One region of the Methylobacterium terrae genome, then DNA from elsewhere that is predicted to be linked to it. Evidence: predicted binding sites of a transcription regulator. Region 1 holds the regulator's gene; each other region holds the start of a gene.
The links. Region 1 encodes LexA, which represses DNA repair genes until DNA is damaged. Its sites were predicted from a motif close to TGTTCNNNNTGTGTTCNG; they were not measured.
Positions count from the first base shown of each region.

Region 2: the regulator LexA is predicted to act here: its motif matches at 4,828-4,845, upstream of ssb (single-stranded DNA-binding protein).
Region 3: the regulator LexA is predicted to act here: its motif matches at 6,424-6,441, upstream of DK419_RS03035 (ImuA family protein).

Region 1 covers NZ_CP029553.1:2,263,644-2,274,223, forward strand. Annotated here, with positions in the region: gene uvrB (excinuclease ABC subunit UvrB) at 1-1,377, shown strand, start outside; gene lexA (transcriptional repressor LexA) at 1,540-2,277, shown strand; gene DK419_RS10165 (NCS2 family permease) at 2,342-3,697, opposite strand; gene DK419_RS10170 (molybdopterin-dependent oxidoreductase) at 3,688-6,450, opposite strand; gene DK419_RS10175 (FAD binding domain-containing protein) at 6,447-7,271, opposite strand; gene DK419_RS10180 (hypothetical protein) at 7,752-8,537, shown strand; gene DK419_RS10185 (DMT family transporter) at 8,563-9,678, shown strand; gene DK419_RS10190 (putative bifunctional diguanylate cyclase/phosphodiesterase) at 10,015-10,580, opposite strand, start outside.
Region 2 covers NZ_CP029553.1:2,539,965-2,550,544, reverse strand. Annotated here, with positions in the region: gene DK419_RS11455 (O-acetylhomoserine aminocarboxypropyltransferase) at 189-1,466, shown strand; gene DK419_RS11450 (sensor histidine kinase) at 1,709-2,872, shown strand; gene DK419_RS11445 (response regulator) at 3,140-3,463, shown strand; gene DK419_RS11440 (O-acetylhomoserine aminocarboxypropyltransferase/cysteine synthase family protein) at 3,489-4,778, shown strand; gene ssb (single-stranded DNA-binding protein) at 4,997-5,563, shown strand; gene DK419_RS11430 (XRE family transcriptional regulator) at 6,120-6,464, shown strand; gene DK419_RS11425 (malate synthase G) at 6,557-8,728, opposite strand; gene DK419_RS11420 (DUF2076 domain-containing protein) at 9,031-9,783, shown strand; gene DK419_RS29805 (L,D-transpeptidase) at 9,871-10,580, opposite strand, start outside.
Region 3 covers NZ_CP029553.1:682,727-693,306, reverse strand. Annotated here, with positions in the region: gene DK419_RS03060 (methyl-accepting chemotaxis protein) at 1-94, shown strand, start outside; gene DK419_RS03055 (pyridoxamine 5'-phosphate oxidase family protein) at 152-772, opposite strand; gene repA (plasmid partitioning protein RepA) at 1,117-2,337, shown strand; gene repB (plasmid partitioning protein RepB) at 2,334-3,365, shown strand; gene DK419_RS03040 (replication protein RepA) at 3,652-4,743, shown strand; gene DK419_RS03035 (ImuA family protein) at 6,474-7,214, shown strand; gene DK419_RS03030 (DUF6504 family protein) at 7,132-8,634, shown strand; gene DK419_RS03025 (error-prone DNA polymerase) at 8,861-10,580, shown strand, end outside.

The DNA of each region.
Region 1 (10,580 bases):
GAGGCGACGGGGGCCTGCAACGGCATCGAGAACTATTCGCGGTATCTGACCGGCCGCAAGCCCGGCGAGCCGCCGCCCACCCTGTTCGAGTACCTGCCCGACAACGCCCTCGTCTTCACCGACGAGAGCCACGTCACGGTCTCGCAGATCGGCGGCATGTACCGGGGCGACTTCCGCCGCAAGGCGACGCTCGCCGAGTACGGCTTCCGGTTGCCCTCCTGCCTCGACAACCGCCCGTTGCGGTTCGAGGAATGGGACGCGATGCGCCCGCAATCGATCCACGTCTCGGCGACGCCGGCGAAGTGGGAGCTGGAGCAGACCGGCGGCGTCTTCGCCGAGCAGGTCATCCGCCCGACCGGCCTCGTCGATCCGGTCATCGAGGTGCGACCGGCGAGATCCCAGGTCGACGACCTCCTCGGCGAGGTGAAGGAGGTGGCCGCCGCGGGCTACCGGACGCTGGTGACGACGCTCACCAAGCGCATGGCCGAGGACCTGACCGAGTACCTGCACGAGAACGGCGTGCGGGTCCGCTACATGCACTCCGACATCGATACCCTGGAGCGCATCGAGATCATCCGCGACCTGCGCCTCGGCGCCTTCGACGTGCTGATCGGCATCAACCTCCTGCGCGAGGGCCTCGACATCCCGGAATGCGCCCTCGTCGGCATCCTGGACGCCGACAAGGAAGGATTCCTGCGCTCCGAGACCTCGCTGATCCAGACCATCGGGCGGGCCGCCCGCAACGCCGAGGCGCGCTGCATCCTCTACGCCGACCACGTCACCGGCTCGATGGAGCGGGCGATGGCGGAGACCGAGCGCCGGCGCAAGAAGCAGCTCGCCTACAACGAGGAGCACGGCATCACGCCCCAGAGCGTGAAGCGCAACATCTCGGACATCCTGGAGAGCGTCTACGAGCGCGACCACGTCCAGGTCGATACGGGGCTCGCCAAGTCCGCTGTCACGGTCGGCCACAACCTCAAGGCGGTGATGGCCGACCTCGAGAAGCGGATGCGGGCGGCGGCGGCCGACCTCGACTTCGAGGAGGCGGCGCGCCTGCGCGACGAGCTCAAGCGCCTCCAGGCGACCGAGCTCGCCATCGCCGACGACCCGATGGCCGAGCAGGCCGACGTCGAGCGCGAGGCCGGCCGCTTCGGCGCCAAGCGCAAGCGGCGCGGCCCCGAGCCGCTCGGCTACGGCCCCGGCGGCAAGGGCACCTCCGACGAGGGCACCCGCATCCGCGAGCCCGACCTCGACGAGATGGGCCCGGGCACCGACCGCGAGGTGCCGTTCTCCTACGCCGAGCGCCCGACCGGCCGCTCGACGCAGGGGTTTCCGGGCCAGCGGCCGAAATACAAGGGGCGCAAGGGGCGGGGCTGACGCCCCGTCCCGCCCGAATAGGCTCGATCTCTCCTCTCTGCCGGGGGCCGTTGCTGTGCTCTCGCGCGGATTTCGCCGACCCGCTTGCGGAACACTTGCGGAACGCTTACCATGTTCGCGATTTGTTTCCGGAGCGCGCCAGCGCGGGGATGAGAGTGTCACATGCTCACGCGTAAGCAGTTGGACCTGCTCCGCTTCATTCAGCAGAGAATGCGCGAGACGGGCGTGCCCCCGTCCTTCGACGAGATGAAGGACGCCCTCGACCTCAAGTCGAAATCGGGCATCCACCGCCTGATCACGGCGCTCGAGGAGCGCGGCTTCCTGCGCCGCCTGCCGAACCGGGCCCGGGCGATCGAGGTGATCCGCCTGCCCGACACGGTGACGGGGCCGGCGCAGGCCGCGCCGAGCGCCGAGGTGGTACGGTTCAACCCCAGCGTGGTCGAGGGCGGTCGCGCCCACGAGCCGAAGCGGCCCGCCGGCATCCCCGCGATGGCGACGGCATCGGACGAGAACGGCCAGTCGGTCAGCGTGCCGGTGATGGGCCGGATCGCCGCCGGTACGCCGATCTCGGCGATCCAGAGCCAGAGCCGCACGGTGGCGATGTCGCCGGACTTCCTCGCCAGCGGCGAGCACTACGCCCTGGAGGTGCGCGGCGACTCGATGATCGAGGCCGGCATCCTCGACGGCGACCTCGTGGTGATCCGCCGCCAGGAGACCGCCAATACCGGCGACATCATCGTGGCGCTGATCGACGACGAGGAGGCAACCCTCAAGCGCCTGCGCCGCCGCGGCTCGTCGATCGCGCTCGAAGCCGCCAACCCGGCCTACGAGACCCGCGTGCTCGGGCCCGACCGGGTGCGGATCCAGGGCCGGCTGGTGAGCCTGGTCCGGAAGTACTGAGGCGGGTCGAGAGGCGACGCCCGAACCCTCCCCCGCAGAGGGGAGGGTTCGGGCGGTGCGCCCTTCAATGCGCGCTGCCCGTCGCCACGAACTTGAACAGGAACACGCCTGCGATCACCCACACCACCGGCTTCACCTCCCGGAACCGCCCGGTGAGCAGCTTGATCACCGCGTAGGTGATGAAGCCGAAGGCGACGCCGTTGGCGATCGAGTAGGTGAAGGGCATCAGGAGCGCCGTGACGCAGGCCGGCAGCACCTCGGTCAGGTCGTCCCAGTCGAGGTCGACCAGCTCGTGCAGCATCAGGCAGGCGACGTAGAACAGGGCCGGGGCCGTGGCGTAGGCCGGGACCGAGCCGGCGAGCGGCGCGAAGAACAGGCAGGCGAGGAAGAGAACCGCCACCGTGGCGGCGGTGAGCCCGGTGCGGCCGCCCTCCTCGACGCCGGACGCGCTCTCGAGATACGCCGTGGTGCTCGAGGTGCCGAGCAGCGAGCCGACGAAGATCGACGAGGAATCGGCCATCAGGGCCTTGTCGAGGCGCTCCATCTTGCCTTGCGTGAGCAGCCCCGCCCGGTTGGCCACGCCCATCAGCGTGCCGGTGGCGTCGAACAACTCGACGAGGAAGAATACCAGGATCACGTTGAGGAGCCCGCCCGACAGGGCGCCGGTGATGTCGAGGGCGAACAGGGTCGGGGCGATCGAGGGCGGCAGCGAGGCGACGCCCTGGAAGTTGTTGTCGGCGACGACGAAGCTGAGGGCCGTGACGGTCAGGATGCCGGCCAGCAGCGCGCCGCGCACCTTGCGCACCGAGAGCACCGCGACGATCAGGAAGCCCAGCACCGCCAGCACCGCGCTCGGCTTGTGCAGGTCGCCGAGGGTGACGAAGGTCGCCGGGCTCGCCGCCACCACGCCGGCGCTCTTCAGCGCGATGATGGCGAGGAAGAGCCCGATGCCGACCGTGATGGCGATGCGCATCGATCGCGGGATGCCCTCGACGATGATCCGGCGCAGGCCGGTCAGCGTGACGGCCATGAAGAGGAGGCCGGAGATGAACACCGCGCCGAGCGCCGCCTGCCAGGTGTAGCCCATCTGGAGCACCACCACGTAGGCGAAGTAGGCGTTGAGCCCCATGCCCGGCGCCAGCGTGATCGGGTAGTTGGCGTAGAACGCCATCACCAGCGAGCCGATCGCCGCGACGAGGCAGGTCGCGACGAACACCGCGCCCTTCGGCATCCCGGCATCGCCCAGGATGTTGGGGTTGACGAAGATGATGTAGGCCATCGTCAGGAAGGTGGTCAGCCCGGCGAGCAGCTCCGTGCGCACGGTCGTGCCGTGGGCCGAGAGCGCGAAGGTGCGCTCCAGGACTCCTCCTCCGGAAGAACCATTCGGCCGGGTCAGGCCGTCGTCGCGCTTCAGGTCCATCGCTCCTCCTCGCCGCTGCTGATGGCGTCGCTGATCTGTCGGTAGATCCGGTCGGGCGCGAAGGGCGTCGCGGTCAGCCGCGCGCCGGTCGCGTCCCGGATTGCATTCCCCAGGGCCGCCGCCACGGGGTTGAACGGGCTCTCGCTCATCGACTTGGCGCCGAGCGGACCGATCCCGTCATGGGTGTCGGCGAAGATCACCTCGGTGCGGGGCACGTCGGCGATGGCCGGGATGTGGTAGGTGCGGAAGGACGGGGTCGCGACCCGGCCCTCGGCATCGATCGCCAGGTCCTCGAAGAGCGCGGCGCCGAGCGCCTGGGCGACGCCGCCCTCGATCTGGCCGCGGCACTGGACCGGGTTCATCACCCGCCCGGCATCGGCGGCGTGGACGCTCCTGAGGATCCTGACCTCGCCGGTCCCCGGCCGCACCGCGACCTGGAAGCCCTGGACGTTGAACGCCACCGAGCGCGGGCTGCCGTCGGCCCGGCCGAGGGCCTCCGCAGGGGCGAGGTCGGCGAGGGGGATCCGCGCCTCGCCCGCGACCACCGCATCCCCCTCGAGGCGGCAGGCGGCGGGGTCGGTCCCGAGGCGGGCGGCGGCGCGCTGCTTCAGCGTCGCGGCCAGGGACCCGGCGGCCCGCAACGTCGCCTGGCCCGCCACCACGATGCCGGTGCTGCCATAGGCGCCGGTATCGTGCGCCACCGCGTCGGTGTCGCCCTGGCGCAGGGCGATCCGGTCCGGCGTGGTGCCCAAGATCTCCGCGGCGATCTGGCCGTGCACCGTCGAGGTGCCGTTGCCGAACTCGACCGTGCCGACGCTCACGGTGTAGCGCCCGTCCTCCCGGAGCGCGATCCGGGCCTCGGCGAAGTGGCCGCGGGGCGGGATGGTGTCGATCATGGCGAGCGCCATGCCCGAGCCCGTGCGCCAGCCCGGCGGGCCCGCGGGGGGCGGCTCCGCGAGCGCCGCCGCGACCGCGTCGAGGCATTGATCGAGGCCGTAGCTGCCGTACCGGACGTCGTGCGGCTCCAGGCTCGTCGAGACCATCGGGTCGCCGGGCCGCACCGCGTTGCGGCGGCGCAGCTCGAACGGATCGAGCCCCAGGGCGCGGGCGAGCTCGTCCATGGCGGATTCGACCGCGAAGATGGTCTGGCTCAGGCCGTAGCCGCGAAACGCCCCCGCCGGCACGGTGTGGGTGTGGACGGCGGTGCCGTCGACGCGCTTGTTCGGGCAGCGATAGACCGCGATCACCTCGTTGCAGCCGTGATGCAGCACGCCGCCGGCATGGTTGCCGTAGGCGCCGGTATTCGAGAGCACCTCGAGGGCGATGGCCGTCAGCGTGCCGTCGGCGCGGGCGCCGAGGCGCACCCGCACCCGCATCGGGTGGCGGGTGGTGGCGGCGGTGAACTGCTCGGCGCGGGTCGTCTCGAAGCGCACCGGCCGGCCGGTGGCGAGGACGGCGAGCGCCACCAGGTCCTCGGTCAGCATCTCCTGCTTGCCGCCGAAGCCGCCGCCGACCCGGCCGCACGCGACCCGGACCTGATCACGGGGGAGATCGAACAGGGCGCAGAGGGCGTCGCGGGTGAGGAACGGCACCTGGGTGCTCGAGCGGATCACGAGCCGCCCGTCCGGGTCGCGCCAGCCAAGCGCCGCGTGGGTCTCGAGATGCGCGTGCTGGATCCGCTGCGAGCGGTAGGTGCCCTCGTGTACCACGTCCGCGGCGGCGAGGCCGACCGCGACGTCGCCGATCTCGCCGTGGGCCTCGGCGGCGAGGTTGGGGTGGGGGTGGAGCGGCGGCGCGTCCTCGCCGGTCGGCCGCGCGCCGTGCACCAGGGGCGCGTCGGGGGCGAGGGCCTGCTCGGGGTCGAGGCAGGCCGGCAGCACCTCGTACGCGACGACCAGCGCCCGGCACCCGGCCTCCGCCGCCGCCTCGCTCTCGGCGACCACCGCGGCGACGCGCTGGCCGACGAAGCGCAGGACCGGGTCGAGCACCCACGTGTCGGCGGCGTCGTCGGCCGGGTTCTCGTGCCGGCCGGTCGAGAACAGCCGGTCCGGCGCATCCGCGTGGGTGAGCACCCGCACCACGCCCGGCAGGGCGAGGGCCGCCGCGGCATCGATGCGCCGCACCCGGGCGTGCGCGTGCGGCGAGCGCAGCACCTTCAGGTGCAGGGCATCGGGCATGTCCAGGTCGAGGGTGTAGCGCGTCCGGCCGCTGACGATCGCCGCGCTGGCCGGGGCCGGCGGGCTGTGCGCGCAGGTCGAGGCCTCTCGCGGCGCGTCGACGGCGGCGATGCCTTCTCGCCCTTCGGCGATGCTCGCGATCGCGTCCGCGATCGACCGGTAGCCGGTGCAGCGGCAGAGGTTGCCCTTGAGCGCGGCCGGCAGGTCGCGGGCCTGGCCCTGGTCGAGGACGGCCGCGGTCATCACCATCCCGGGGGTGCAGAAGCCGCACTGGAACCCCTGCGCGGCGACGAAGGCGGCCTGCACCGGGTGCAGCCGCTCCGGCACGCCGTCGCCGGGCGCGCAAGGGCCGGCCAGGCCCTCGACCGTGGTGATCGTTCGCCCCGCCGCCCGGAAGGCCGGCACCAGGCAGGCATGCAGCGGCTCGCCGTCGAGATGGACCGTGCAGGCGCCGCAATCGCCCGCGTCGCAGCCCTTCTTGACGCCGAACCAGCCGAGTTCGCGCAGCAGCGTGCGCAGGCACTGGCCGGGGCGAGGCGCGACCTCGTGGGCGTGGCCGTTGACGGTGAGCCTCATGCGACCCCTCCCGCGATCTCGGCCCGGGCCTCCTCGGCGATGAGCCCGGTGACGTGGCGGCGCCAGTCCGGCGCGCCGTGGACGTCGTCGTACCAGAGCCCGTCCGGGATCGCCGCGGCGAGCGCCGCTGCGAGCTCGTCCGCCCCCGGCACGCCCCGAAGGTCGATCCGCACCGGGCGCCGGGTCGCGGCGGTCACCGTCAGGGCGAAGGCGCCCGACGGGTCGAGGGTGGCGATCACCAGGGCGCCGGAGCGGCCGTTGGGGCTCAAGGACAGGCGCCGGAAGGCGGTGCGCCGCCGCAGCGCCGCGGCCGGCAGGACGATCTCGCGCAGGATCTCGCCGGGCGCGAGCGCGGTCGCCTGCGGCCCGCGCACCAGGTCGCGGACCGGCAGGCGCCGCTCGCCGCCCGCGGGCGTCCAGATCAGGCCGGTCCCGTCGAGGGCGACCGCGAGGGCGATCATCGGGCCGGCGGGGAGGGCCAGGCAGAGATTGCCGCCGACCGTCGCGGCGTTCCAGACCTTGAACGAGCCGAGCAGCGCCCGGCAGCACCGCCCGATCAGCGGCGCCGCCGCGAAGGCGGCCGGCAGGTCGAGCCGGTCGAGGGCCGCGATGGTGCAGGTCGCGGCGATCCGGAGGCCCTCCGGCGCCAGCGCGTGCGGCTCCCAGCCGAGGGAGGGCAGGTCGATCAGCCGACCGATCCCGTCCTGCGGCTCGGAGTAGAGCCAGGTCCCGCCGGCGAGCCAGGCGTCGCCCGGTCGCCAGGCCGGCAGCGCGGCCCGGGCGCGGGGCACCACCACCTCCGTGATGCTGGTGAGGTCCATGACCCTCCCTCGTGCGGCCCCGGGATCGGGGCCGTGCGGCCCTCGGGTCGGGGCCGTGCCGCCCCGGGATGAGGCGGCCGCCAGCTTAAGGCAAGATCGCGTCCAGCGCGGCGGCAATCGTCGAGCCGGGCGGGGCGGCGACGCGGAATCGACCGCGGCGCCCGCCCGCCGCCGCGACGTTGAGCCGGCAAAAATGCAACTCTGCGCAGCCGTTAACTATTTGTTAGCAATTCGATTGACTTTAGCAAGTCGTTAACCCACTTATCGCGCATCCCGGACGATGAACAGGTCGCCGACATGCCCACTCTAGAAAAGTCTACTACCGGATATACGTTCGCGAGCGAGACGGGGGTGAAGGACATGCAGACGACGTATCCCAGCGGAACGGACCGTTCCGAGGGCGCGAGCCGGGCGATCAACTTGGAACTAACACGGAAAAAAGTCCTGAAGGCGAAGCCTGCCGCGAAGTTCAATCCAGAGTTGATTATCAAATCCTTCAATACCTGGGCGTTCAAGCGCGAGCAGCCGGGCAACGCCGAGCGGCTGGTGCCGATGGTCGAGGCGGCGGCCCGGGCCGGGCGCCCGCTCGAGTTCGTGCTGTACTGGGGCAAGGGCCCGCGCTCGGAGATCGCCCCGCCGGACCTCGCCTGCCTCGATTACCTCGGCCAGCTCGCCGAGCGGGTGCGCCAGGCCTACGCGCCGGGTGCGATCTTCCGCCTGATCTTCACCGACACCCACGCGTCGCTGAACGGGCATCCGGCCGAGGTGGTGAATGCCTATTTCGGCGCCATCGATGCCGCGGCGCAGGCCCGCGGATTCACCAGCACCCGGCTCAGCGACGTCGTCGCCTTCGCCCGCGAGATCGGCGCGGACACGGCCGGGGAGGAGCCCTCGGGCGAGGTCCTGGCGAGCCTGATCGCCTGCGCGGCCAAATGGTACCGCGGCGAGGGCTCCACCGAGCAGGGCGCCCTCGACTACCACCGCATGAACATGATCGAGAAGCGCGCCGTCGCGGCGGCCTTCCCGGAGGCGGTGTTCGTCACCTTCAACGGCAGCGAGTTCCGCGACCTGTTCCCGGCCACGATGCCGATCTTCTACATGTACTCCCTGCGCCGCGGCGTCGGGGTGAAGCCCTGGTTCATGGATGCCGAGTTCGCGGCCGCCAAGCTCTCGGATGACAAGTCCGAGGGCACCAAGGCCCGGGATGGCGACTCCTCGGGCGCCGAATCCACGGACGTGCACCCGGCCGAGCAGCCGGTCTCCTGACGCCACCTCCGCCGGAGACCGCCCCATGACGAGCGCTGCCGTTTCTCAGGCCGCCGGCCCGAAGCCGGCGGAGGCCGCCCGCCCCGCCGACAACGTCCCCCTGGGCATCGCGCTGATGATCGGCGCGACCGTGCTCCTGACCCTGTCGAACGCGTTCTCGAAGCACCTCGTCGCGCATTATCCGGTCGGCGAGGTGATGTTCCTGCGCTCCTCGATCGCCTTCGGGCTGGTCTGCGCCTTCATGCTGCCGGCGACGGGACTCGGGGTGTTCCGCACGAAGAAGCCCGGGGCCCACGTCGCCCGGGGCCTGTCGCAGGCGATCTCGCAGACGCTGACGGTGCTGGCGCTCGGGCTGATGCCGCTCGCCGGGGTGACGGCGATCGGCTTCTCGGCGCCGCTCTTCGCCGCCGTGGTGGCGATCCTCTGGCACAAGGAGGCCTCCGACCCGGTGCGCTGGGGCGTGCTGGTGGTGGGCTTCGTCGGCGTGCTGGTGGTGACCAATCCGGGCGCCGACTCGCTCCAGGTCGGGGCCTTGTTCGCGCTGGGCAACGCCGTGATGTACGGCACCGTCACGGTGGCGGTGCGCGGCATGGCCAAGACCGAGAAGGCCGGCACCCTGCTGATCTGGCAGATGGCCGTCATGGCGGCGGCGCATTCGGTGCTGCTGGTGTTCGGCTTCCGGCTGCCGAGCCTGCCCGACGCCGCCCTGTTCGGGCTGCTCGGGGCCTCGAATGTCGGCGCGCAGTATCTCTGGACCCGGGCGCTCGCCTCGGCGCCGGCCACCGCGGTCTCTCCGTTCTACTACCTGATGCTGGTCTGGGGCATGGGCCTCGGCTACCTCGCCTTCGGCGAGGTTCCGAACCTGCACCTCGTGATCGGCGGCGTGATCGTGGTCGCGGCCGGGGCGCTGCTCCTCTGGCACGAGACCTGGACGCGCCGGCGCAAGAGCGCGCCGCACGTCGAGGCGAACCAGGTCCAGGCGAACCAGGTCCAGGCGAACCAGGTCCAGGCGAACCAGGTTCAGGCGTCGTCTCGGGTCGACGCGCCCCGGCTCAACGTCCCCCCGCGGCTGTCCCGTCCGGCCGTCCTGCGGATGCACCGGCCCGAAACGATCGTTCTCGCCCGGGATTACGCGGGTTGAGCGTGGTTCGGTGGTCGCGCACGTGACCTCGCTTCACCCCTTCACCTGTCCAGGGTGGGGGGTGAACGCGATCTCGAGCAGGGAGCGGGCTGCCGGCAAACCTCCGTACCCGGCGCCTTGCCGGGGATCGAGGCCGGGGATCGAGGCCGGGGAGCCGATCGGAGCCGGATCGCCCTTGTCCGAACCCGAGAGGGCAGGGCGCGATCATCCGCCCTTCCGCCTCCGGGGGGATGAGGTCGCGGGTGCGATTTGGCCCCCATCCACCCCGAGCGTCGAACAGGCGCCGAGCCGCCCCGCGGGATGGGCGGACCTCCGTTCCCGGCCGGTCCCCGGCGGTCACGCCGCCAGGGTCTTGGCCCGCCGGTCCTCGGCACACCAGCGGCCGATGAGCGCCCGGGCCTCCTCGGCCGGCACCGGGCGGCTGAACAGGTAGCCCTGGACCTCGTCGCAGCCGAGGAGCGCCAGCACCCGGTGCTGGTCGGCGGTCTCGATTCCCTCGGCGGTGGTGCGCATGCCGAGCACCCGGGCGATGTCGATGACGGCGCGGACGATCGCGGTGTTCTGCGCGCCCGAGCCGAGCCCGGTGACGAAGCTGCGGTCGACCTTGATGCGGTCGAACGGGAAGCTCCTCAGGTAGTTGAGCGAGGAGTAGCCGGTGCCGAAATCGTCCATCGCGACCTGCAGGCCGAGCGCCTTGAGGTCGCGCAGGATCGCCAGCGTCGCCTCGCCGCTGTCGAGCAGCATCTGCTCGGTGATCTCGAGCTCGAGGCGGTGGGCCGGCAGGCCGGTCCGCTCCAGCACCCCGCGCACCATCCCGACGAGGTCGGGGCCCGAGAACTGCACCGGCGACAGGTTGACGGCGATCTTCAGCTGTCCCGGCCACGTCGCGGCCTGGCGGCAGG
Region 2 (10,580 bases), 280 kb from region 1:
CGCCTTCCGAGGATCAATCTTTCCCGATCGGCCTGATTTGTAGACGTTGCTTCTCCGGACCATCCGCGAGACTCGAAACCGTAGCAAATCGTTCGGTTTAACGGTGCAGGCCGGCACGCCGGGGCGCTTGACCCTCCGGCCTCCCGGGTCCTAAGCACGTCGGCGAGAGACCGACGCCCGAGGACGCCATGACCGACCGCCAGCCCGGCTTCAACACCCTCGCGATCCATGCCGGCGCGGCGCCGGATGCCGCCACCGGCGCCCGGGCGACGCCGATCTACCAGACCACCTCGTTCGTGTTCGACGACGTCGACCACGCCGCCTCGCTGTTCGGGCTGCAGGCCTTCGGCAACATCTACAGCCGCATCACCAACCCGACCAACGCGGTGCTGGAGGAGCGCATCGCGGCGCTCGAGGGCGGCACCGCGGCGGTGGCGGTGGCATCCGGCCACGCCGCCGAGTTCCTGGTGATGCACGCCCTGATGCAGCCGGGCGACGAGTTCATCGCGGCCAACAAGCTCTACGGCGGCTCGATCAACCAGTTCAACCATTCCTACAAGAACTTCGGCTGGAACGTCGTCTGGGCCGATACCGACGACCCGGCCTCGTTCGAGGCGGCGATCACCCCGCGCACCAAGGCGATCTTCATCGAATCGATCGCCAATCCGGGCGGCGTCATCACCGACATCGCGGCGATCGCGGCGGTGGCCAAGCGCCACAACATCCCGCTCGTCGTCGACAACACCATGGCGACGCCGTACCTGATCCGGCCGTTCGAGCACGGCGCCGACATCGTGGTCCACTCGGCCACCAAGTTCCTCGGCGGCCACGGCAACTCGATCGGCGGCCTGATCGTCGACGGCGGCAGCTTCAACTGGGCCGGCGACGCGCGCTATCCCATGCTGTCGCAGCCGCGGCCGGAATATGCCGGCATGGTGCTGTCGGAGACCTTCGGCAATTTCGGCTTCGCCATCGCCGTGCGGGTGCTGGGCCTGCGCGACCTCGGCCCGGCCCTGTCGCCGTTCAACGCCTTCCTGATCATCAACGGCATCGAGACCCTGCCGCTGCGGATGCAGCGTCACTCCGACAACGCCAAGACCGTGGCCGAGCACCTGAGCCGCCACCCGGCGGTGGCCTGGGTGAGCTATCCGGGCCTCGAGAGCGACCGCTACCATCAGTTGCACAAGCGGTACTGCCCGCCCGGGGCCGGCGCGGTGTTCACCTTCGGCCTCAAGGGCGGCTACGAGGCGGGCGTGGCGCTGGTGTCGAACCTGAAGCTGTTCTCGCACCTCGCCAATATCGGCGATACCCGCTCGCTGGTGATCCACCCGGCCTCGACCACCCACCGCCAGCTCACCGACGAGCAGAAGACCCGGGCCGGCGCCGGCCCGGAGGTGGTGCGCCTCTCGATCGGCATCGAGGACCCGCGCGACCTGATCGCCGACCTGGACCAGGCGCTCGCCTGACGCCGGCCGGCTCGGCCGCCGGGCGGCCGGGCCTTCTCGACACCAATCCGCGGCAAAAGATCCCTGGCCGCTGGCCGCCATTCCGCTGTTGCGGGGCGATAAGAGAAAAATTTCCGCAAGCATTGCAGCCAAGCCTGCAGCCGTGATCTATTGCCGGGGTCCAGGCTCGGAAGCGGTTCAGCCACGATGCGCCGCCTCCGGCCCGGACGACGACCGCCCGGGCGGGTCTGGAGGCTGGTGCGATGGTCGCCCACGACGCCGACGCCGAACGCGCCTCCGGCGAGGACACCGCGCGCCGCCGCGCGATCCGCGAGGAGACCGCACGGTTGCGCGCGCTGCTGCGCGCCGGCCGGCCGGCCGGCGGTTTTCCCGGCTCCTCCCCCGCCGAGTGGGAGGCGCGCCTCGCCACCGCCGATGAGTTGAATGCCCGCCTGCGGGCGAGCGAGGCCTTCACCGCGCGCCTGCTGGCGGCGAGCCGCGACAGCATCCAGGTCCTCGGCCTGGACGGGACCGTGCAATGGCTGAGCGAGGGCGGCCGCGCGGCGGCCGGCCTGCCCGACGAGGCGGTGATCGGCACGGAATGGGCCGCGTCCTGGCGGGACGGGGACCGTGTCGCCGCCGAGGTGGCGCTGGCCGCCGCCCGCACCGGGCGCACCGGCCGCTTCCGCGCCCCCTCCGGCGACCGGGACGCTCAGCACTGGTGGGACGTGGTCGTCTCGGCCATCCACGGGCCCGACGGCCACCCCGAGCGCCTGCTCGCGGTTGCCCGCGACGTGACCGAGGCGCACCGCGCCGAGGAGCAGCAGGCGCTGCTGATGCAGGAGATGGCGCACCGGGTGAAGAACACCCTGGCGCTGGTCCAGGCGGTCGCCGCCCAGACCCTGCGCAACGCCACGAGCCTCGAGGCGGCGATGGAGGCCTTCAACGGCCGCCTGATGGCGCTCTCGGACGCGCACGACGTGCTGATCCGCGGCGCCTGGGCGGAGGCCGACCTCGCGGCGGTCGTCGCGGGCGCGATGGCGCCGCATCTCGACGCGGTCGCCGGCCGCTTCGCCGCGGCGGGACCGCCCGTCAGCCTCGGGCCGCGCGCGGTCCTCACCCTGTCCCTCATGCTGCACGAGCTCGCCACCAACGCGGGGAAGTACGGTGCCCTGTCGAGCCCGGCCGGCCGCGTCGCGGTGACGTGGGTGCTGGCCGGGGACGACGGCGGCGTGCTGCGCCTGTGCTGGCAGGAGAGCGGCGGCCCGCCCGTGGCGCCGCCGCGCCGTGAGGGCTTCGGCTCGCGTCTGATCGCGCGCAGCCTCGTGCATAGCTTCGGCGGACGCGTCAGCCTGCGATTTCCGCCCGAGGGCGCGGTGATGGAGCTCGAGGCACCGCTCGCCGCGATACAGGACGGCATCGCGTAGCGATCACCGGGACGGGACCACGATCGGAAAACCTGCGACTGGTTCCCGGGACAGGGCACCCTGACGCATGGTTCCGCGACCGTTTCCGGCCACGCTTGACCCCCGGCATGCGGACCCATAGGCAGCAACCTTTCGCCCACGCCCGCATTGGCCGCGATGACATCTGATCCCGATCGAACGCCCCACGACGCGCAGCACGAGGGGCTGAGCCCCGCCTGCGACGCGGCTCCCGTGGTGCTCCTCGTCGAAGATGACGGCCTGCTCCTGATGGAGGCCGCCGACACCCTGGCCGAGGCCGGCTTCACCGTGCTGGAGGCGCCGCACGCCGACCACGCGCTCCAGGTGCTGGAGAGCCGCCCCGACGTCGACCTCCTGATGACCGACGTCGACATGCCGCTCGGCTCGATGAACGGCTTCGCCCTTGCCCGCCTGGTCTCGCGGCGCTGGCCGCGCATCCCGGTCCTGGTGGTCTCCGGCATGGGCAGCCCCGGCCCGCACGACATGCCGCCGGGCGCCCGCTTCATTCCCAAGCCCTACGCCCCCTCCGCCCTGGTGCGCACCCTCCACGCCACCGTGCGCCGCGCCGCGTGAGCACGTTCCTACGGACTTCCCCCCGATGACCGATCCGACCAAGCTCCACTTCGCCACCCGGGCGGTCCATGCCGGCACCGCCCCGGATCCGGCCACCGGCGCCCGGGCGCAGCCGATCTACTTCACCAACGGCTTCGTGTTCGAGTCGAACGAGCAGGCCGCCGACATCTTCGCCATGCGGGCGACGGGCTTCTCGTATTCCCGCGGCTCGAACCCGACCGTGGCGGCGCTGGAGCGCCGGGTCGCGGCGCTCGAGGGCGCCAAGGCGTCGATCGCGGTCGCCTCCGGCCAGTCGGCGATGCTGCTCGTGCTGATGACCCTGATGCAGTCGGGCGACGCCTACGTCGCCTCCTCGCGGCTGTTCGGCGGCTCGCTCGGCCTGATGCGCCGGCTCGAAGGGCGCTACGACCTCGTGCCGCAATTCACCCGCGGCCTGACGCCGGAGGATTTCGAATCCGCGATCACCGACAAGACCCGGGCGATCGTTTGCGAATCGATCGTCAACCCGTGCGGCACCGTGATCGACCTCGAGGGCGTCGCCGCGGTGGCGCACCGGCACGGGCTGCCGCTCATCGTCGACAACACCCTCGCCTCCCCGGCCCTGATCCGGCCGATCGAGCACGGCGCCGACATCGTCGTCCACTCGACCTCGAAGTTCCTGTCGGGATCCGGCACGGTGATCGGCGGCATCGTCTGCGACGGCGGCCGCTTCGACTGGAAGGGGTCGGGCCGCTACAACCTGATCAACGAGCCCTGGCCGGACTATGACGGCCTCGTCGTCTCCGAGCGGTTCCCCGAGACCGCCTTCGCGGTCGCCTGCCGGCTGTTCGGCCTGCGCGACCTCGGCCCCGGCCTGTCGCCGATGAACGCCTTCCTGACGCTCACCGGCATGGAGACCCTGCCGCTGCGCATGGAGCGCCACTGTTCCAACGCGCGTGCCGTGGCGGCCTTCCTGAAGGACCACCCGAAGGTGGCCTGGGTGAGCTACCCGTCCCTGCCGGGCCAGCCCGGGGAAGAGATGGCGAACCGCTACTCGCCGATGGGCGCCGGCTCGATCTTCACCGTCGGCTTCAAGGGCGGCGAGGCGGCGGCGCAGAAATTCATCACCGGGCTCAACCTGATCTCGCACCTCGTCAATATCGGCGAGATCAAGTCCCTGGCGATCCACCCGGCGACCACGACCCACCGCCAGCTCCCCGCCGCCGACAAGGAGGCCGCCCGGGTCGGCCCCGACACCGTGCGGCTGTCGATCGGGCTGGAATCGATCGAGGACCTCATCGCCGACGTGGCGCAGTCGCTCGACGCGCTCGGCTGACGCCCCCCGTGCCGTCCGGATCGCCTCCGGACGGCACTTGCCTCATCCATCGAACAAATGTAGAACACGCTCAGGCCTCGGCATGTGTGTAGCGGGCAAAAAGGCGCCCCTCCCCTTGCCGGTCCAGGCCCGTTCGGCCCAACTCGCGGAACCGAAGCGGTGGTCCGCGGCGTCGGCCGGGCGTGCGCCCGAGTGAGATGGAACGAGAGGAGAGCGTGATGGCGGGCAGCGTGAACAAGGTGATCCTGGTGGGCAATCTCGGGCGCGACCCCGAGACCCGCCGCCTGGCCTCCGGCGATCCGGTGGTGAACCTGCGGCTGGCCACGTCCGAGTCCTGGAAGGACAAGGCGTCGGGCGAGCGCAAGGAGAAGACCGAGTGGCACTCGGTCGTGATCTACAACGAGAACCTGGCCCGCGTCGCCGAGCAGTACCTGCGCAAGGGCTCGAAGGTCTACGTCGAGGGCCAGCTCCAGACCCGCAAGTGGCAGGACCAGTCCGGCGTCGAGAAGTACACGACCGAGATCGTGCTGCAGCGCTTCCGCGGCGAGCTGACGATCCTCGACGGCCGCGGCGGCGGTGCCGAGGGCGGCATGTCCGAGATGGGCGCCGACGACATGGGCGGCGGCCAGATCAGCCGCGGCGGCGATTACGGCGGCGGTGGCGGTGGTCGCAGCAGCGGCGGTGGACGCTCGTCCTCCGGCGGCGAGCGGCGCCCGGCTCCAGCCTCGAGCGGCGGCGGCAACCAGAAGCGCTACGACGACCTGGACGACGATATCCCGTTCTAGGCTTTTGACGCCCTGCGCCGTGTGTTGATCGCGGCCCGGATCGAAGGATCCGGGCCGCATTCCGTTCGAGGTACGATTCTCACGGCCGCGCCTCCTGCCCTTGCGTCACCATCGTCGCGGACAGGCGCCCCGCAGGCGGGTGTGAGGAGCCGGACCAGCAAGGACCGCCGTAGGGTCATCTTTGTCAACAGGGCCGCGCGGACGGCCTACGAGGACCTTTCGGGAGCGGTTCGGGGATGGCCGACGGCGTCATGACGGCTGCGCAGACGGGCGCCGCACTGCCGACCGGGCGCTATCGGCAGCCCGAGGGATCGCTCGCAGGGTGAGCGAGTTCCGCATTCCGTACGATGGCGACGCCTACCGCTGCTGAGAAATCGTCGCTTACGCGCGAGTGACTCACATTCGCGACGCTGGGACGAAGAAATCTCCGCGCGGCAGCGAGATTGCCGAAGGACGACTGGAAACGCCTGGAGCGGCGCCTCGTCATGGCGCGAGAGGCCTACAGGACGGACGCGAAGCAGCCGCGTCGCCCCCGGATCGAGGGAGACGGTGACGGGTGGACAAGGCCAATTCCGGCCCGGTTCGAGGCAGCGGCAACTTCCTGCTGGACCGAGACTACGCCGATCCCGAGGAAGCACGAATCAAGTTCCTGCTCGCCAACGAGATCGCCTTCGCGATCAAGAGCCGTGGGCTCGGCGAGATGCGCGCGGCCGAGCTCGCCGGCATCGAGCCAGTCGCCCTCTCGCGGATCGCGGGCGGGCAGGTGACCGAGTGCTCGCTGTTTCTCCTGATGCGCGTCCTCGCCTCGCTCGGAAAGGATGCCCGCCTGGAATGGTCGGATGCCCCGGGCAACGAAGGTCACATCATGGCCGGCACCTGCGAGACGCCCGAGGCTGCGTAAGCCCGACCGACGGGCCCGCGCGGGCCGCAAAGCCGCGCGAACCGATGGGGAATGCCCGGCCTTTTGGCCGGACACCCCTCCCCTCCCGCGCCTCAGGCCGGCGCGCCGCCGGCCTTCGCCTCGCGGCGCCGGGCGTGGAGCACGTACTCGGTGTAGCCGTTCGGCTGCACCCGCCCCTTGAACACCAGGTCGCAGGCGGCCTGGAAGGCCGGCCCGTCGAAGCCCGGCGCCATCGGGCGGTAGAGCGGGTCGCCCGCGTTCTGGCGGTCGACGACCTTCGCCATCCGCTTCATCGTCTCCATCACCTGGTCGTGCGAGACCACGCCGTGGTGCAGCCAGTTGGCGATGTGCTGGGAGGAGATCCGCAGGGTGGCGCGGTCCTCCATCAGCGCGACGTCGTGGATGTCCGGCACCTTGGAGCAGCCAACGCCCTGGTCGATCCAGCGCACGACGTAGCCGAGGATGCTCTGGACGTTGTTGTCGATCTCCTGCTGCACGTCGTCGGGGGCGAAGTTCGAGCGGGCGAGCGGCACCTGCAGGATCTCGTCGAGGGCCGAGCGCGGCCGGCGCGCCAGTTCCTGCTGGCGGGCCTTCACATCGGTCTCGTGGTAGTGCAGCGCGTGGAGCGTCGCGGCCGTCGGCGAGGGCACCCAGGCGGTCGAGGCGCCGGCCTTCGGGTGGGCGCCCTTCTGCATCAGCATCTCGGCCATGGCGTCGGGCGCCGCCCACATGCCCTTGCCGATCTGCGCCCGGCCGAGCAGGCCGCAGGCGAGGCCGACATCGACGTTGTTCTCCTCGTAGCCCTTGATCCAGGGCGTGCCCTTCATGTCGTTCTTGCGGATGACCGGGCCGGCCTCCATCGAGGTGTGGATCTCGTCGCCGGTGCGGTCGAGGAAGCCGGTATTGATGAACACCACCCGCTCGGCCGCCGCCTTGATGCAGGCGGCGAGGTTGACGGTGGTGCGGCGCTCCTCGTCCATGATGCCCATCTTGAGGGTGTTGGGCTTCAAGCCCAGCATCGCCTCGACGCGCGAGAACAGCTCGACCGCGAAGGCGACCTCGTCCGGCCCGTGCATCTTCGGCTTGACGATGTAGACCGAGCCGCGGCGGCTGTTGCGCAGGCCCATGCTCTTGAGGTCGTGGATCGCGATCAGCGCGGTCACGGCGGCGTCGAGGATGCCCTCTGGCACCTCGGCCCCGCTCTCGTCGAGCACCGCGTCGGTGAACATGTGGTGGCCGACGTTGCGCACCAGCATCAGCGAGCGGCCCGGCACCGTGACCTCGCCCGAGCCGTCGGGCGCCGTGTAGGTGCGGTCGGGATTGAGCTTGCGCTCGAAGCACTTGCCGTCCTTCTCGACCGGGGCCGAGAGGGTGCCGTTCATCAGGCCGAGCCAGTTGCGGTAGACCACGACCTTGTCGTCGGCATCGACCGCCGCGACCGAATCCTCGAGGTCCATGATGGTCGAGACCGCGGACTCGATCACGATGTCGGCGACGCCGGACGCGTCGAAGCGGCCGATCCGGTGGGTGCGGTCGAGCACGATCTCGGCGTGCAGGCCGTTGTGGCGCAGGAGAAGCGCCGTCGGCGAGCCGGCCTTGCCGCGATAGCCCGCGAAGGCGTCGGGCCGGGCGAGCGGGATGGTGTCGCCGGTGTTCATGTTGCCGACGAGCTGGCCGCCCTCGACCGCGTAGGTCACCACGTCGGCGTGGCGGCCGCCGGCGAGCGGCATGTTGCGGTCGAGGAAGGCGCGGGCGCGCGCCACCACGCGGGCGCCGCGGGTGCGGTTGTAGCCGCCGCCCCGGGTCGCGCCGCCCTCCTCCGACACCGCGTCGGTGCCGTAGAGCGCGTCGTAGAGCGAGCCCCAGCGGGCGTTGGCGGCGTTGAGCGCGTAGCGGGCGTTCGAGGTCGGCACGACGAGCTGGGGACCGGCGATCGTGGCGATCTCGTCGTCGACGTCGTCGGTGCGCACCTGGACCGGGCCGGGATCGGGCAGGAGGTAACCGATCTCGGTGAGGAACGCCTTGTAGGCCGCCTCGTCCACCGGCTTGCCGACCCGCTCGCGGTGATACGCGTCGATCTTCGCCTGCAGGGCGTCGCGGGTCTCGAGCAGGGCGCGGTTGCGGGGGCCGAGATCGCGCACGATGGCCGACAGGCCGTTCCAGAACGCCTCCGGGCTGATCCCGGTCCCCGGCAGGGCTTCGTTCACCACGAAGTCGTGCAGCACGGGCGCCACCGACACGCCACCGACCGTCTTGCGATCCATGTTCTTTTCCTCCCGCCGGCACCCGCACGTGCCGCGTCGCGGCTCCCCTTAACAGGGGATGCGGGCGCCAGAAAGTCGGGGTTCTGCGGGGACGATGCGGCAATCCCGACCATCCCCGGCGAAGGATCGGCGAAGGAGCCGGCGGAAGCGCGGGATGAGACGACGTGACGAAAACGTAATGCAGGGTGGGGGCGAAAAGGCTGCGCTGGCGCGTTGCCTCCCCGTGACAAATGCCCGTCCCCCTCCCATCTCGTGGGCGCCGGGCCGGGTTCGCCCCCCGGCAACCGAAGGAGTACGGCTCCATGAACAGCGAAGAACGCGACGTCATCAACGGCATATTCCAGCGACTGGAGCAGGCCGCGCAGCAGCCCCGCGATGCCGACGCGGAGCGCTTCATCGCCGACAAGATCCGCGCCCAGCCCTACGCGCCCTACGCCCTGGCCCAGCTCGTCTACGTGCAGGAGGAGGCGATCAAGAGCCTGAACCAGCAGCTCGAGCAGGCCCGGGCCGAGGCGCAGCGCGGCGGCCAGGGCGCCGGCCAGGGCTCGGGCGGCGGCGGCTTCTTCTCCAGCATCTTCGGCGGCGGCTCCCGGCCCGAGCCGCAGCAGCAACCGCCGCGCGGCGGCGCCTGGGGCAACCAGGGCGGCGGCTACGGCCAGCAGCCCGGCTACGGCCAGCAACCGGGCTACCCGCCGCAGCAGCCCGGCTACGCCCCGCAGCAGGGCGGTCCCTGGGGCGGCCAGCAGCAGCCCCCGCAGCGCGGCGGCGGCGGCTTCCTCGCCACCGCCCTGCCGATGGCGGCGGGCGCGGCGGGCGGCATGCTGCTCGGCAGCGCGCTCAGCAACGCCTTCGCGGGCGGCCATTCCTCGCTCGGCAGCATGGCGGGCCTCGGCGGCGCCGGGACCGGCGGCGGCACGGTCGTCGAGAACAACTACTTCGGCAACCAGGGCGGCAGCGAGGATTTCGGCGCCCCGCTCGGCGGCGACGATGCCGGCTTCCAGGACGCCTCCTACGACGGCGACGTGGGCGACGGCGGCAGCGACGACTGGGTCTGACCGGCCCGCCCGGTCGACGTCACGACGTGAGGATGGACCCCGCCGCGGCAGCGCGGCGGGGTCTTTTCGCGTGAGATCGGCTGATCCTCAGATCACCTGCACCCGGGCGCCGACCGGCACGCGCTCGTAGAGGTCCGTCACGTCCTCGTTCATCATCCGGATGCAGCCGGACGAGACCGACTGGCCGATCGTGTGCGGCTCGTTGGTGCCGTGGATGCGGTAGAGCGACGAGCCGAGATAGAGGGCGCGGGCGCCGAGCGGGTTGGCGGGCCCGCCCGCCATGTGCCGCGGCAGGTCGGGGCGGCGGCGCAGCATCTCGGCCGGCGGGGTCCAGTCCGGCCATTCGCGCTTGGCGCTGACCGTCTTCATGCCCGACCAGGTGAAGCCCGGCCGCCCGACGCCGATGCCGTAGCGCAGGGCCCGGCCGCCGGGCTGGACGAGGTAGAGGAACCGCGACGGCGTGTCGATCACGATGGTGCCGGGCCGCTGCCCCCCGTCATAGGCGACCTCCTGGCGCTGGAAGCGCGGATCCATCGCCCGGCCGATCCCCTCCTCGCGGGCCTCCGGCACGGGGAGCGAGGCCGGGCGGGCGCGGGGCGTCTCGAACGGGTCGGGCGCGTAGGCTTGGCTGGAGTAGGCTTGGCTAGGGTAGGCTTGGCTGGAGTAGGATTGGCCGGAATAGGATTGGGCCGGATAGGCTTGAGCCGGCACCGGGTCGCCGGAATGCAGGGCGGCGCCGGGCGCGACCGGCGCGTAGCCGACCTGGGCGCCCGAAGGGCCCGCGGCGGCGTAGCCGG
Region 3 (10,580 bases), 1.6 Mb from region 1:
GCAGGTGCTCGCGGCGGCGGCGGAGCTCGCGGCCCAGTCCCTGGCCGTCAAGAGCAAGGTCGACGGCTTCCTGCAGGACATCCAGGCCGCCTGACCGGCGGGGCGGCGACCGGAGGCGCCCTCCCCCTTCGTGCGATCCGCCCCGCCCCGGTCACCACATCGTCTGCTTTGCCCGCTCGGCCCAGGTCCTGTCGTAGGTCTCGCCGCCGACGCGGCCGTCGCTGAGCTCGGCCAGGATCTGGCCGGGGGTCGGCAGCGTCCCCGGGTCGACCTGGCTGTCGGCCCGCCACAGGCCGGAGCGGATCAGCGCCCGGGCGCACTGGAAGTAGACGTCCGTCACCCCGATCACCATCACGGTGCGCGGCGCCTTGCCCTCGACGGCGAAGGACGCGCACAGGTCCGGATCGTCGTCGATTACCGCCCGGCCGTTGACCCGGAGCGCGTTGCCGATGCCGGGTATCAGGAACATCAGACCGACCCGCGGATCGCGCACGACGTTGCGCAGGCTGTCGATCCGGTTGTTGCCGCGGCGGTCGGGCAGGAGCAGCGTGCGGGAATCGGCGACGCGCACGAAGCCCGGGCGGTCGCCCCGGGGCGAGCAATCGAGCCCCTCCGGGCCGCAGGTGGCGAGCGCGGCGAAGGGCGCCGCCTCGATGAAGCGCCGGTAATGCGGGGTGACGTGGTCGGCGACCTTCACGGTCGAGGCCTCGCCGACGGCCCCGAACGCGCCGTAGACTCGCTCCAGCTCCGCTTCGGTCCTCAGGATCGCCATCGTCTCAGCCCCAACCACCCGGATGGCTCTCGGGTTAAGCGATCGGGTCCGCGCTGGCCATCGACAAGTGTGCACCGTCGCGTGAGCGGAACTCACGGAGGAGCCGCCTGCGATCGGTCGCGGGGTTGCCATGTGGCAACTCCCGTCTGGCAACTCTCGCGCGGGGCAACTCTCGCCGGACGGCACGGTCGGGCGTGGCCGGTCCCCGCCCCGCCAGTGCGATCGGGCGATCGGAGTTGCGGTGCCGCAGGTTAACGACCGTTAACCAAAAAATCGTTTGCCCCGCCATGGCCACGCTGGCATCGTCTTACGGATTTTTTCCGTGACGCGCTCGAGAGCCGTAAATGCCAGATCAGCCGCAGGAGCAGGCGCGAGCCGCAGCCTCCGACCGCCCCTCGATCACCCGGATCATCGCCGAGGATGGCGGGGCGCTCTCGAACGAGCTCAACGCGCTGCGGCGCACGCTCTTCCCGCCGGCCTCGCACAAGCTCCTGCGCTCGTTCTCGTCCGGCGAGGCGGCGAAGCTGATCGGGGTGGCGGACGGGTACCTGCGCCAGCTCTCGCTCGCCAGCAAGGGCCCGCAGCCGGAGATCGGCCCCGGCGGCCGGCGCTCCTACACGCTGGCTCAGATCAACGAGCTGCGCCAGCTGCTCGACGACGGGCCGAAGGCCAAGCGCTACGTGCCGCACCGCTCCGGCGATGAGCATTGCCAGGTGCTGGCCGTCGTGAACTTCAAGGGCGGATCGGGCAAGACCACCACGGCGGCCCACCTCGCCCAGTACCTGGCCCTGCGCGGTTACCGGGTCCTCGCCGTCGACCTCGACCCTCAGGCCTCGCTGACGGCGCTCCACGGCTACCAGCCGGAATTCGACGTCGGCCCGAACCAGACCCTCTACGCCGCGATCCGTCACGACGACGAGCAGAAGCCGTTGAGTGAGGTGGTGCGCAAGACCTACTTCCCGGGTCTCGACCTCGTGCCCGGCAACCTCGAGCTGATGGAGTTCGAGCACGACACCCCGCGGGTGCTGGCCGACCGCAACGCCGAGCCGTTCTTCGGCCGCATCGCCACCGCGCTCGGCAGCGTCGCCGACGATTACGACGTGATGATCCTCGACTGCCCGCCGCAGCTCGGCTTCCTGACGCTCGGCGCGCTCTGCGCCGCCACCGCGATGCTGGTGACGGTGCATCCGCAGATGCTCGACGTGATGTCGATGTGCCAGTTCCTGCTGATGGCCTCCGACCTGCTGGGGGTGGTGCAGGAGGCGGGAGCCGACCTCGATTACGATTTCCTGCGCTACGTCGTGACCCGCTACGAGCCCTCCGACGCCCCCCAGACCCAGATGGTCGGCTTCATGCGCTCGCTGTTCCGCGAGCGGGTGCTGACGCACCTGATGCTCAAATCCACCGCCGTGTCGGATGCCGGCCTGTCGAAGCAGACGCTCTACGAGATCGGGCGCGAGAGCTTCACCCGCGCCACCTACGACCGGGCGATCGAGGCCCTCGACGGGGTCAACGGCGAGATCGAAGGCCTGATGCACCGCGCCTGGGGACGCGTGGCGGCATGAAGCGCAAGGACGCCCTCCGCGCGGCGCTCGGAGCCCGCTCCGTCGAACCGGCACCGGAGTTGCCAGCTGGCAACCCGGGCGCGACGGTGGAACCGCCGCCCGAGGCGCCGCGGCCGCTGGTGCGCTCCGGTGCCGTCGGTGCCATGGGGCGCAGCCTCGGGCGCATCGCCAGCGCGGCGGCCGAGGCCCGCGCCATGGTTGCCTCCGGCGACCGGGTGGTCGAACTCGATCCGGGACTGATCGACGGTTCCTTCGTCAAGGACCGCCTGTCGGGCGACCAGCAAGAGCACGCTGCCTTCGTCGAGCTGATCCGCGAGCGCGGCCAGCAGGTGCCGATCCTGGTGCGGCCGCACCCGAGCACGGAGGGCCGCTACCAGGTCGCCTACGGCCACCGCCGCCTGCGAGCGGCCGCCGAGCTCGGCCGGCCGGTGCGGGCGGTGGTCAAGGCGCTCACCGACGAGGACCTCGTCGTCGCGCAGGGCCAGGAAAACTCGGCCCGGGCCGATCTGAGCTACATCGAGCGGGCGCTGTTCGCGATCGCGCTCGAGGATCGCGGCTTCGACCGCGCCACCATCATGGCGGCGCTCGCGGTCGAGAAGACCCAGCTCTCGCGCCTGATCGGCATCGGCCGGGCGGTGCCGCCGCAGGTCGTGGCGGCGGTCGGCCCGGCGCCCAAGGCCGGGCGGCCGCGCTGGACCGCGCTCGTCGAGGCGCTGGCCCGGGAGGGTGCGGGGGAGGCGGTGACCCGCATCCTGGCGGCGCCGGACTTCTCGGAATTGTCGTCCGACGACCGCTTCGCCCGGCTGCTCGGCGGGCTGACGGCGAAAGCGCCGCAACCGGCGCCGACCCCGGCGGTCTGGACCAATCTCGGCGGCCGGCCGGTGGTGCGGATCGAGCGCGACCCGAAGCGGACCCAGCTCACCATCGACGACACGCTCGAGCCGGATTTCGCCGCCTACCTGATCCAGAGTCTTCCCCAGCTCTACGCCGCCTTCGCCGAGTCGAAGACGCGCGACGAGACCGATTAACGATCGGCTCCATCGTCGACCGGCGAGACGAAGACTCGCCGGTTAGACACACAGATTCACAGGAATCTGGCTCTGTGCTTCGGGAATCCACCGGACTCGACTCTGCGGATTCGGGTTTCGCGCGTTACGACTCCGCCAAACAGAGTCACGATGCGTGCCCGATGGGTCCGCATCCCCGTGCGGAGCCCCTTTGGTGGAGATGACGAACCCGCCGCGACCAGGCCAAGAGCTCGCGGGCCAAGAGCCCGCAGGTCAAGAGCTCGCAGGCCAGGAGCCCGTCGAGGGCGTGCGCGACGCCGATCTCGTCGAGATCGTCGAGAAGGCGCGGGGCAGCGTCGCCTACAAGGCGACGCTCGCCTTCGTGCGCGCCAGCCAGGCCAAGCGCGACGCCGAACGGGAAGCGCGCGAGAAGCTGGTGGTGCTCAAGGCCGAGGCCGCGGCCGAGCGCGCCCGGCTGCCGCGCAACGCGCGCCGCCGCGACATGGTCCGCGAGGTGATCGAGAACGAGCCGGCGGCGCCCGAGAACATCCAGCACATCCACTCGGTGCTGGCGCTCTGCGGCCTGCCGTATCGCGAGCCGAAGGGCGTCACCAACGTCTCGCGCGAGTACGGCCGCAACACGCTCGCCATCAATGCCGGCCGGCTCATCAACCCGTCGACCGGCGAGATGGAGATGCAGGGGCTGCCCTACGGCCCGAAGGCGCGCCTCCTCCTGCTGCATCTCTGCACCGAGGCGGTACGCCAGCGCAGCCCGAAGGTCGAGGTGGCGCAGAGCATGTCGGGCTTCATCCGCGACATGGGCTTCCCGGTCACCGGCGGCGAGCGCGGCACGCTCAAGCAGTTCAAGGAGCAGCTCAACCGGCTCGCCGCCTGCTCGATGCAGATCGGCCTGTGGGACGGCACCCGCGCCTCGACCCTCAACGTGCCGCCGTTCCGGCAGATGGACGTGTGGCTGCCGCTGCACAACCACCCGGATCAAGGCCTCCTGTGGTCCTCGACCATCACCTTCCACCGCGAGTTCTACGACAACCTGATCCAGCACGCCCTGCCGGTCGACATCCGCGCCGCCCGCGCCTTCGCCGGCTCGGCGCGCAAGCTCGACCTCCTGTTCTGGGTCGGCTACCGGCTCTCGCGGCTGGAGCGGCCGCTGCGGCTCACCTGGGACAACCTCTACAAGCAGTTCGGCAGCGAGAACGGCTCGATCCGCTCGTTCCGCCAGGAATTCCGCAAGGACGTCGCGCACCTCACCGAGGTGTTTCCGCGCCTGCGCCTGACCCTCGACGACGGGGGAATGCAGCTGCACCCCTCCGATCCGAAGGACCTGCTGGTGCCCCCCAAGGCGGCCCTCGCGAATAAGCGAGCCCGGGCAAGGGCTTGATTCCGCCGACTTCCCTACGAGGGGAGGGGGGTCGGGCCACGGGGCGAAGGCAGGCGGCGTCGGCGCCTCGACGGCGCGACGCTTGCCGTGACCGTATATAGGATTATTTTCTTTTCTCTGTTCATGTCCGGGCATCGCCCCCGGTATCGGCGTGCCGCGCCGTCCTGCATCGTCAGCGCTCATGGATCCCGGGCTCCGCTGAGTGGCCCTGGGATGACGCGGAAGGTCTATGCGCGTTCGAGGAAGCCATACGGGCGTTCGACGCAAGTCCGTGCCTGACGATCGACGTGAGCGATCTCGAGAAATCCTGCTCATGTCGCCGGAACATCCGATCGATCGAAGCTCGTGATCCGACATGACCGTGATTCATCCATCGACTCTCGATCCCAATGTCCGGTCCGGCGGGCTCATTGCGCCCCGCCACCGCTGCCGCCGCACGCCGAATTGCCTACGCCCCCTCGCCACCGCGACCGTGCCCGGCCACGCTGAATCGCCTACGCGCCCCACGGCCGGCCCGACAGCCCGAATCGCCCGCTTCCCCGTTGCGATTCCACGTCTTTTCCCGACTTGCACCCACGCAGACCTGCCTACGGGACGTGAACGACTCCACGCCGAATTGCCTACGCTCCGCCGCGACCGGTCAGCCCCTCGGTAACCCTCCGGGTCGCACGCCTGGCGAGTCGCTGCAAAGTATTGCTGCGCTCCGATCGACACCGCAGAGTCGAGGGAGAGTCCCGCATCGGGACGGCGAATCATCAGCCGGCGTACAGGCGAGTCGGTTCCACCCACTCAAGCCCCGGCTCGACTCTTCCCCGTGGAAACGACTCCGGCTGATCTGGGCTTTGTCGGGCGATGACTCGGGCGCCGTGAGGCCGCGACTCCGGCTGGGTCATCCAGGACTCCGGCCGGGGAGGGGAGGGGAGGGGGCTCGCGCATCCCCCGGCCGAAGGCCCCGGGATGCCGCCGGCGCGCCGATCGCCGCGAATGGCCCCTAACTCCTGATCCCCGAAAGCCTTTTTATGAGAGATTCAGAATCTAGATTCCGAGTCTGAATCCGTAGAGCTATATGGGTATTATATGGGGCCGCGATTTTCTGAGACCTGCCAAGGGGTTGGGACCCATTCGCGTAGGCAGGTCTGCGCGGTCGCGTAGGCAACTCGGCGCACCCGCGTAGGCAGGTCTGCGCGGAATCCCCCGCCCGGCGAAGGCGACTCGGCGTGGCCCCGTAGGTGACTCGGCGTAGCCCCCCGATTAACAGCTTGGAAAGCTGTGTGAATCGCGGATGGCGCCGCGTAGGCAATTCGGCGTGCCGCGCGAGGCCGGAATACCACCCCCGGACGGCGCCGGATTTGCGAATCCGGCGGGCGACGCGAGGTGGGCAAGCCGGGAACCCCGGATTCTCCACCAGGAGGCCCGTGGAGGCCCGTTCCGCCCCAGGACCGTTGTACGGCACCCGCCGGCCCGGAATCCAGCTCAGCGGCGCTCCTGGCGGCTTGGCGCGGGTTGTCCAACGGCTGTGCCCGGTCGTGTCCCGCACCGCGGCCCCGCCCGATCCCCTTGGGCCATCGGGCTTTCCGGGTGCCGCCGGGACGGCTATCCCCGCTCCCGTCAACAGGAGCCGGTTTCCGCGAGGCTCTGACAGCCCACCCGTCCACAGCCCCGATTGACACTCCCGTGAAACCGAACAAAACAAGAACGAGTTGTTGCTTCGGTTCGGTGATGGGCATGAGATGCGGCAGGCCGAGCGGGAACGGCAGCTCGCGGCGTTGCGCGAGCGGATCGGGGGGCTGGCGCCCGAGGGGGCGGGGCGGCCGGTCCTGCCGTTCGGCGTCGCCCCCCTCGACGCGCACCTGCCGGGCGGGGGCCTGCGCCTCGGCGCGGTGCACGAGGTGCTGGCGGCGGGGCCGGTGGACGGGGAGGGGGCGCTCGCGGCCCTGTTCGCCGCCGCGATCCTGGCGAGGCTCTCGGGCCCGGTGCTGTGGTGCCTGCCCGGGCGCGACCTGTTCGCCCCCGGCCTCGCCGCGGTCGGGCTCCATCCCGACCGGGTGCTCTACGCCGAGACCCGGCGCGAGACCGAGGTCCTGCCCACCATGGAGGAGGGCCTGCGCCATCGCGGCCTGGCCGCCGTGGTCGGCGAGGTCGCCCGGCTCGGGCTCACCCCGTCGCGCCGGCTCCAGCTCGCCGCCGAGGGCAGCGGGGGGCTCGCCCTGGTGATCCGCCGCTGGGGCGCCGCCGTGCCGGAGCCGAACGCCGCCGCGACCCGCTGGGGCGTCACCGCGGCGCCCTCCGCCGCTCTCACCCTGCCGGGCCTGTCGCGGGCCCGCTGGACCGTGGCGCTCCTGCGCGCCCGGGGCGCCGAGCCCCGCACCTGGCTCCTCGAGGCTCCCGATGCGAAGGGTCGTCTGCGTGTTCCTGCCGACCTGGTCGACCGACCTGTGGCGGCGCCGGCACGGCGGCAAGCCGCCGGATGAGCCGGTGGTGGCCGCAGGCCAGGAGGGCCCGCGCCGGGTGCTCACGGCCGTCGACCGCGCCGCCCGCGCGGCGCGCCTGCGCCCCGGCCTGGCGCTCGCGCAGGCGCAGGCCATGGTGCCGGGCCTCACGGTGATCGCCGCCGACCCGGAGGGGGATGCGGCTGCGCTCCACCGCCTCGCGGCCTGGTGCCTGCGTTACGCGCCCCTCGTCGCCCCCGATCCGCCGGACGGGATCTGGATCGACGTCGCGGGGGCGGCCCACCTGCATGGCGGCGAGGCGGCCCTGCTCGCCGGTTTACGCCGCCGCCTCGCCCGGGCCGGCTACCGGGTGCGGGCGGCGCTAGCCGACACCCCCGGCGCTGCCTGGGCCGCCGCCCGCTGCCTGCCACCCGAGACCGTGCTGCCGCCGGGCGGCCAGCGCGACGCCCTCCTCGACCTGCCGCTCCGGGCGTTGCGCCTCGAGCGCGACACCGTCGCGGGGCTCGCCCAGCTCGGCCTCACCCGGATCGCCCACCTCGCCGGGCAGCCCCGCGGCCCCTTGCGCCTGCGCTTCGGCGAGGCGCCCGCCCGTCGCCTCGACCAGGCGCTCGGCCACGCGCCCGAACCGCTCACGTACCTGGCGCCGCCGGTGGACCACGCCGTGCGCCTCGCCTTCCCGGAGCCGATCGGCGCGCCCGAGACGCTCGCCCGGGTGACCGGGCGGCTGACCGCCCTTCTGGCCGAGGACCTGACCCGGCACGGCCTCGGGGCGCGCCGGCTCGACCTGGTGTTCCGCCGGGTCGACGGGCTCGACCAGTCGGTCAGCGTCGGCACCGCCCGTCCGAGCCGCGATCCCCGCCACCTCGCGCGCCTGCTCTGCGAGCGGTTGGGCCACATCGATCCCGGCCACGGCCTCGACGAGGCGCGGCTGTCGGCGGCCGCCGTCGAGCGCCTGGAGGCGCGCCAGATCGCGGCCCCGGGCGAGGAGCCGGACCCGGACACGATGGCCGAGCTCGTCGACCGGCTGGTGCTGCGCCTCGGCCCGGGCCGGGTGTTCCGCCGGGCCCCCGTCGAGAGCGAGTGGCCCGAGCGGGCGGTGCGCCGGGTCGCCCCCTTGAGCCCCGCCACCGGGATCACCTGGCCGGCCGACCTGCCGCGGCCGGGCCGGCTGCTCCCCGTCCCGGAGCCGGTGGCGGTGCTGGCAGCCCTCCCCGACGCCCCGCCCTCCGCCTTCACCTGGCGCGGCACCCGCCGCCGGGTGGCCCGGGCCGACGGGCCGGAACGGATCTTCGGCGAGTGGTGGCTGTCCGACGACGAGGCCGCGGCCACCCGCGACTATTACCGGGTCGAGGACGAGACCGGCGCCCGCTACTGGCTGTTCCGCGATTGCCTGACGCCGGAGGGCGCGCGCTGGTGGCTGCATGGTCTGGGCGAGGCGTGATGCGGCCGGTCTCCCGAAGTTTGCCGGCTTCGGCCGACGCAGTTCATCCCAATCGTGACCTCATCCTGAGGTGCTGCGAAGCAGCCTCGAAGGAGGGCTTCAGAAGTCTCCGCGATTCCTGGAGCCCTCCTTCGAGGCTCCTTTCAGTCGCACCTCAGGATGAGGTCGTGGTGTGGGAGAGGAAGGGTATTGGCGATTCTGCCGTCAGCCGTCGATCGGTCTCACCATGACCGTCGAACTTCAGGTCACCACCCATTACTCGTTCCTGCGCGGCGCCTCCTCGCCGGAGGAGCTGTTCGCCGCCGCCGCCCTCCTGGGCATCCGGGCGCTCGCCGTCACCGACCGCAACTCGCTCGCCGGAATGGTGCGGGCCCACGCGGCGGCCCGCACCACCGGCTGCCGCCTGGTCGTCGGCTGCCGGCTCGACCTCGCGGAAGGCTGGAGCCTGCTCGTCTACCCCACCGACCGGGAGGCCTACGGCCGGCTCTGCCGGCTGCTCACCATCGGCCGCTCGCGCGAGCGGGCGCCCCACGGCGGTTGCCACCTGGCAATCGCCGACGTCGCCGCGTGGAGCCGGGGCCTGCTCGCGGTGCTGCCCGCCGACCGGCCGGACGACGCGCTCGCCGAGCGCCTGCGCATCCTGAAGGCGATCTTCGGCAAAGACCTCTCCTGCGGCCTGTCGCGCCGCTTCGGCGTCAACGACCACCTGCGGCTCGATGGTCTCGCGGGGATCGCCCGGGCCGCCCGGGTGCCGACCGTCGCGCTGGGCGACGTGCTCTACCACGTGCCCGAGCGACGGATGATGCAGGACGTGGTCACCTGCATCCGCCTCAAGACCACCATCGCGGCGGCGGGGTTCTCCCGCGAGCGCCATGCCGGGCGCCACCTGCACGAGCCCGACGAGACCGCGCGCCTGTTCGCCCGCCACCCGGAGGCGCTCGCCCGGGCCGCTTCGATCGCCGAAGCCTGCCGCTTCTCCCTGGATGAACTGACCTACACCTACCCGGACGAGGCCGGGGCGGACGGCCGCCCGGCGCAAGGACGACTCGAGGCGATGACCTGGGAGGGCGCGGCGAGGCGCTACCCGAAAGGCGTGCCGGAGGCGGTCCGCAGGCAGCTCGGCGACGAGCTCGACCTCGTCGCCAAGAAGGCCTACGCGCCGTACTTCCTCACCGTCGAGGCGATCGTCCGCTACGCCCGCTCCCAGGGCATCCTGTGCCAGGGCCGCGGCTCGGCGGCGAATTCGGCGATCTGCTGGTGCCTCGGCATCACGGCGATCGACCCGGTGGAGCAGGGCCTGCTCTTCGCCCGCTTCATCAACGAGAACCGCGACGAGCCGCCCGACATCGACGTCGATTTCGAGCACGAGCGCCGGGAGGAGGTGATCCAGTGGATCTACGCCACCTACGGCCGCGAGCGCGCGGCGCTCACCGCCACGGTGATCCGCTACGGCGCCCGCGGGGCGGTGCGGGAGGTCGGCAAGGTGCTGGGCGTGCCGGAGGACGTCACCGGCGGGCTCGCCCGCCTGGTCTGGGGCTGGTCGCGCGACGGCGTCGGCGAGCGCGAGGCCAAGGCGCTCGGCCTCGACCTCTCCGAGCGCTCCTTGCGGCTGACGCTGGAGATCGCCCGGGCGCTGATCGGCACGCCGCGCCATTTCGGCCAGCATCCGGGCGGGTTCGTCCTGACCCTCGACCGGCTCGACCTCCTCTGCCCGGTGGTGCCGGCCCGGATGGAGAACCGCCAGATCATCGAGTGGGACAAGGACGACATCGAAGCCTTGCGCTTCATGAAGGTCGACGTGCTCGGGCTCGGCATGCTCGGCTGCCTGCGCCGGGCCTTCGCGCTGCTCGCCGAGCACCGGCCGGAGACGAACCCGCCGCGGGAGATCGCCGATATCCCGCAGGGCGACGGACCCACCTACGCGATGATCCGGCGCGCCGACACGG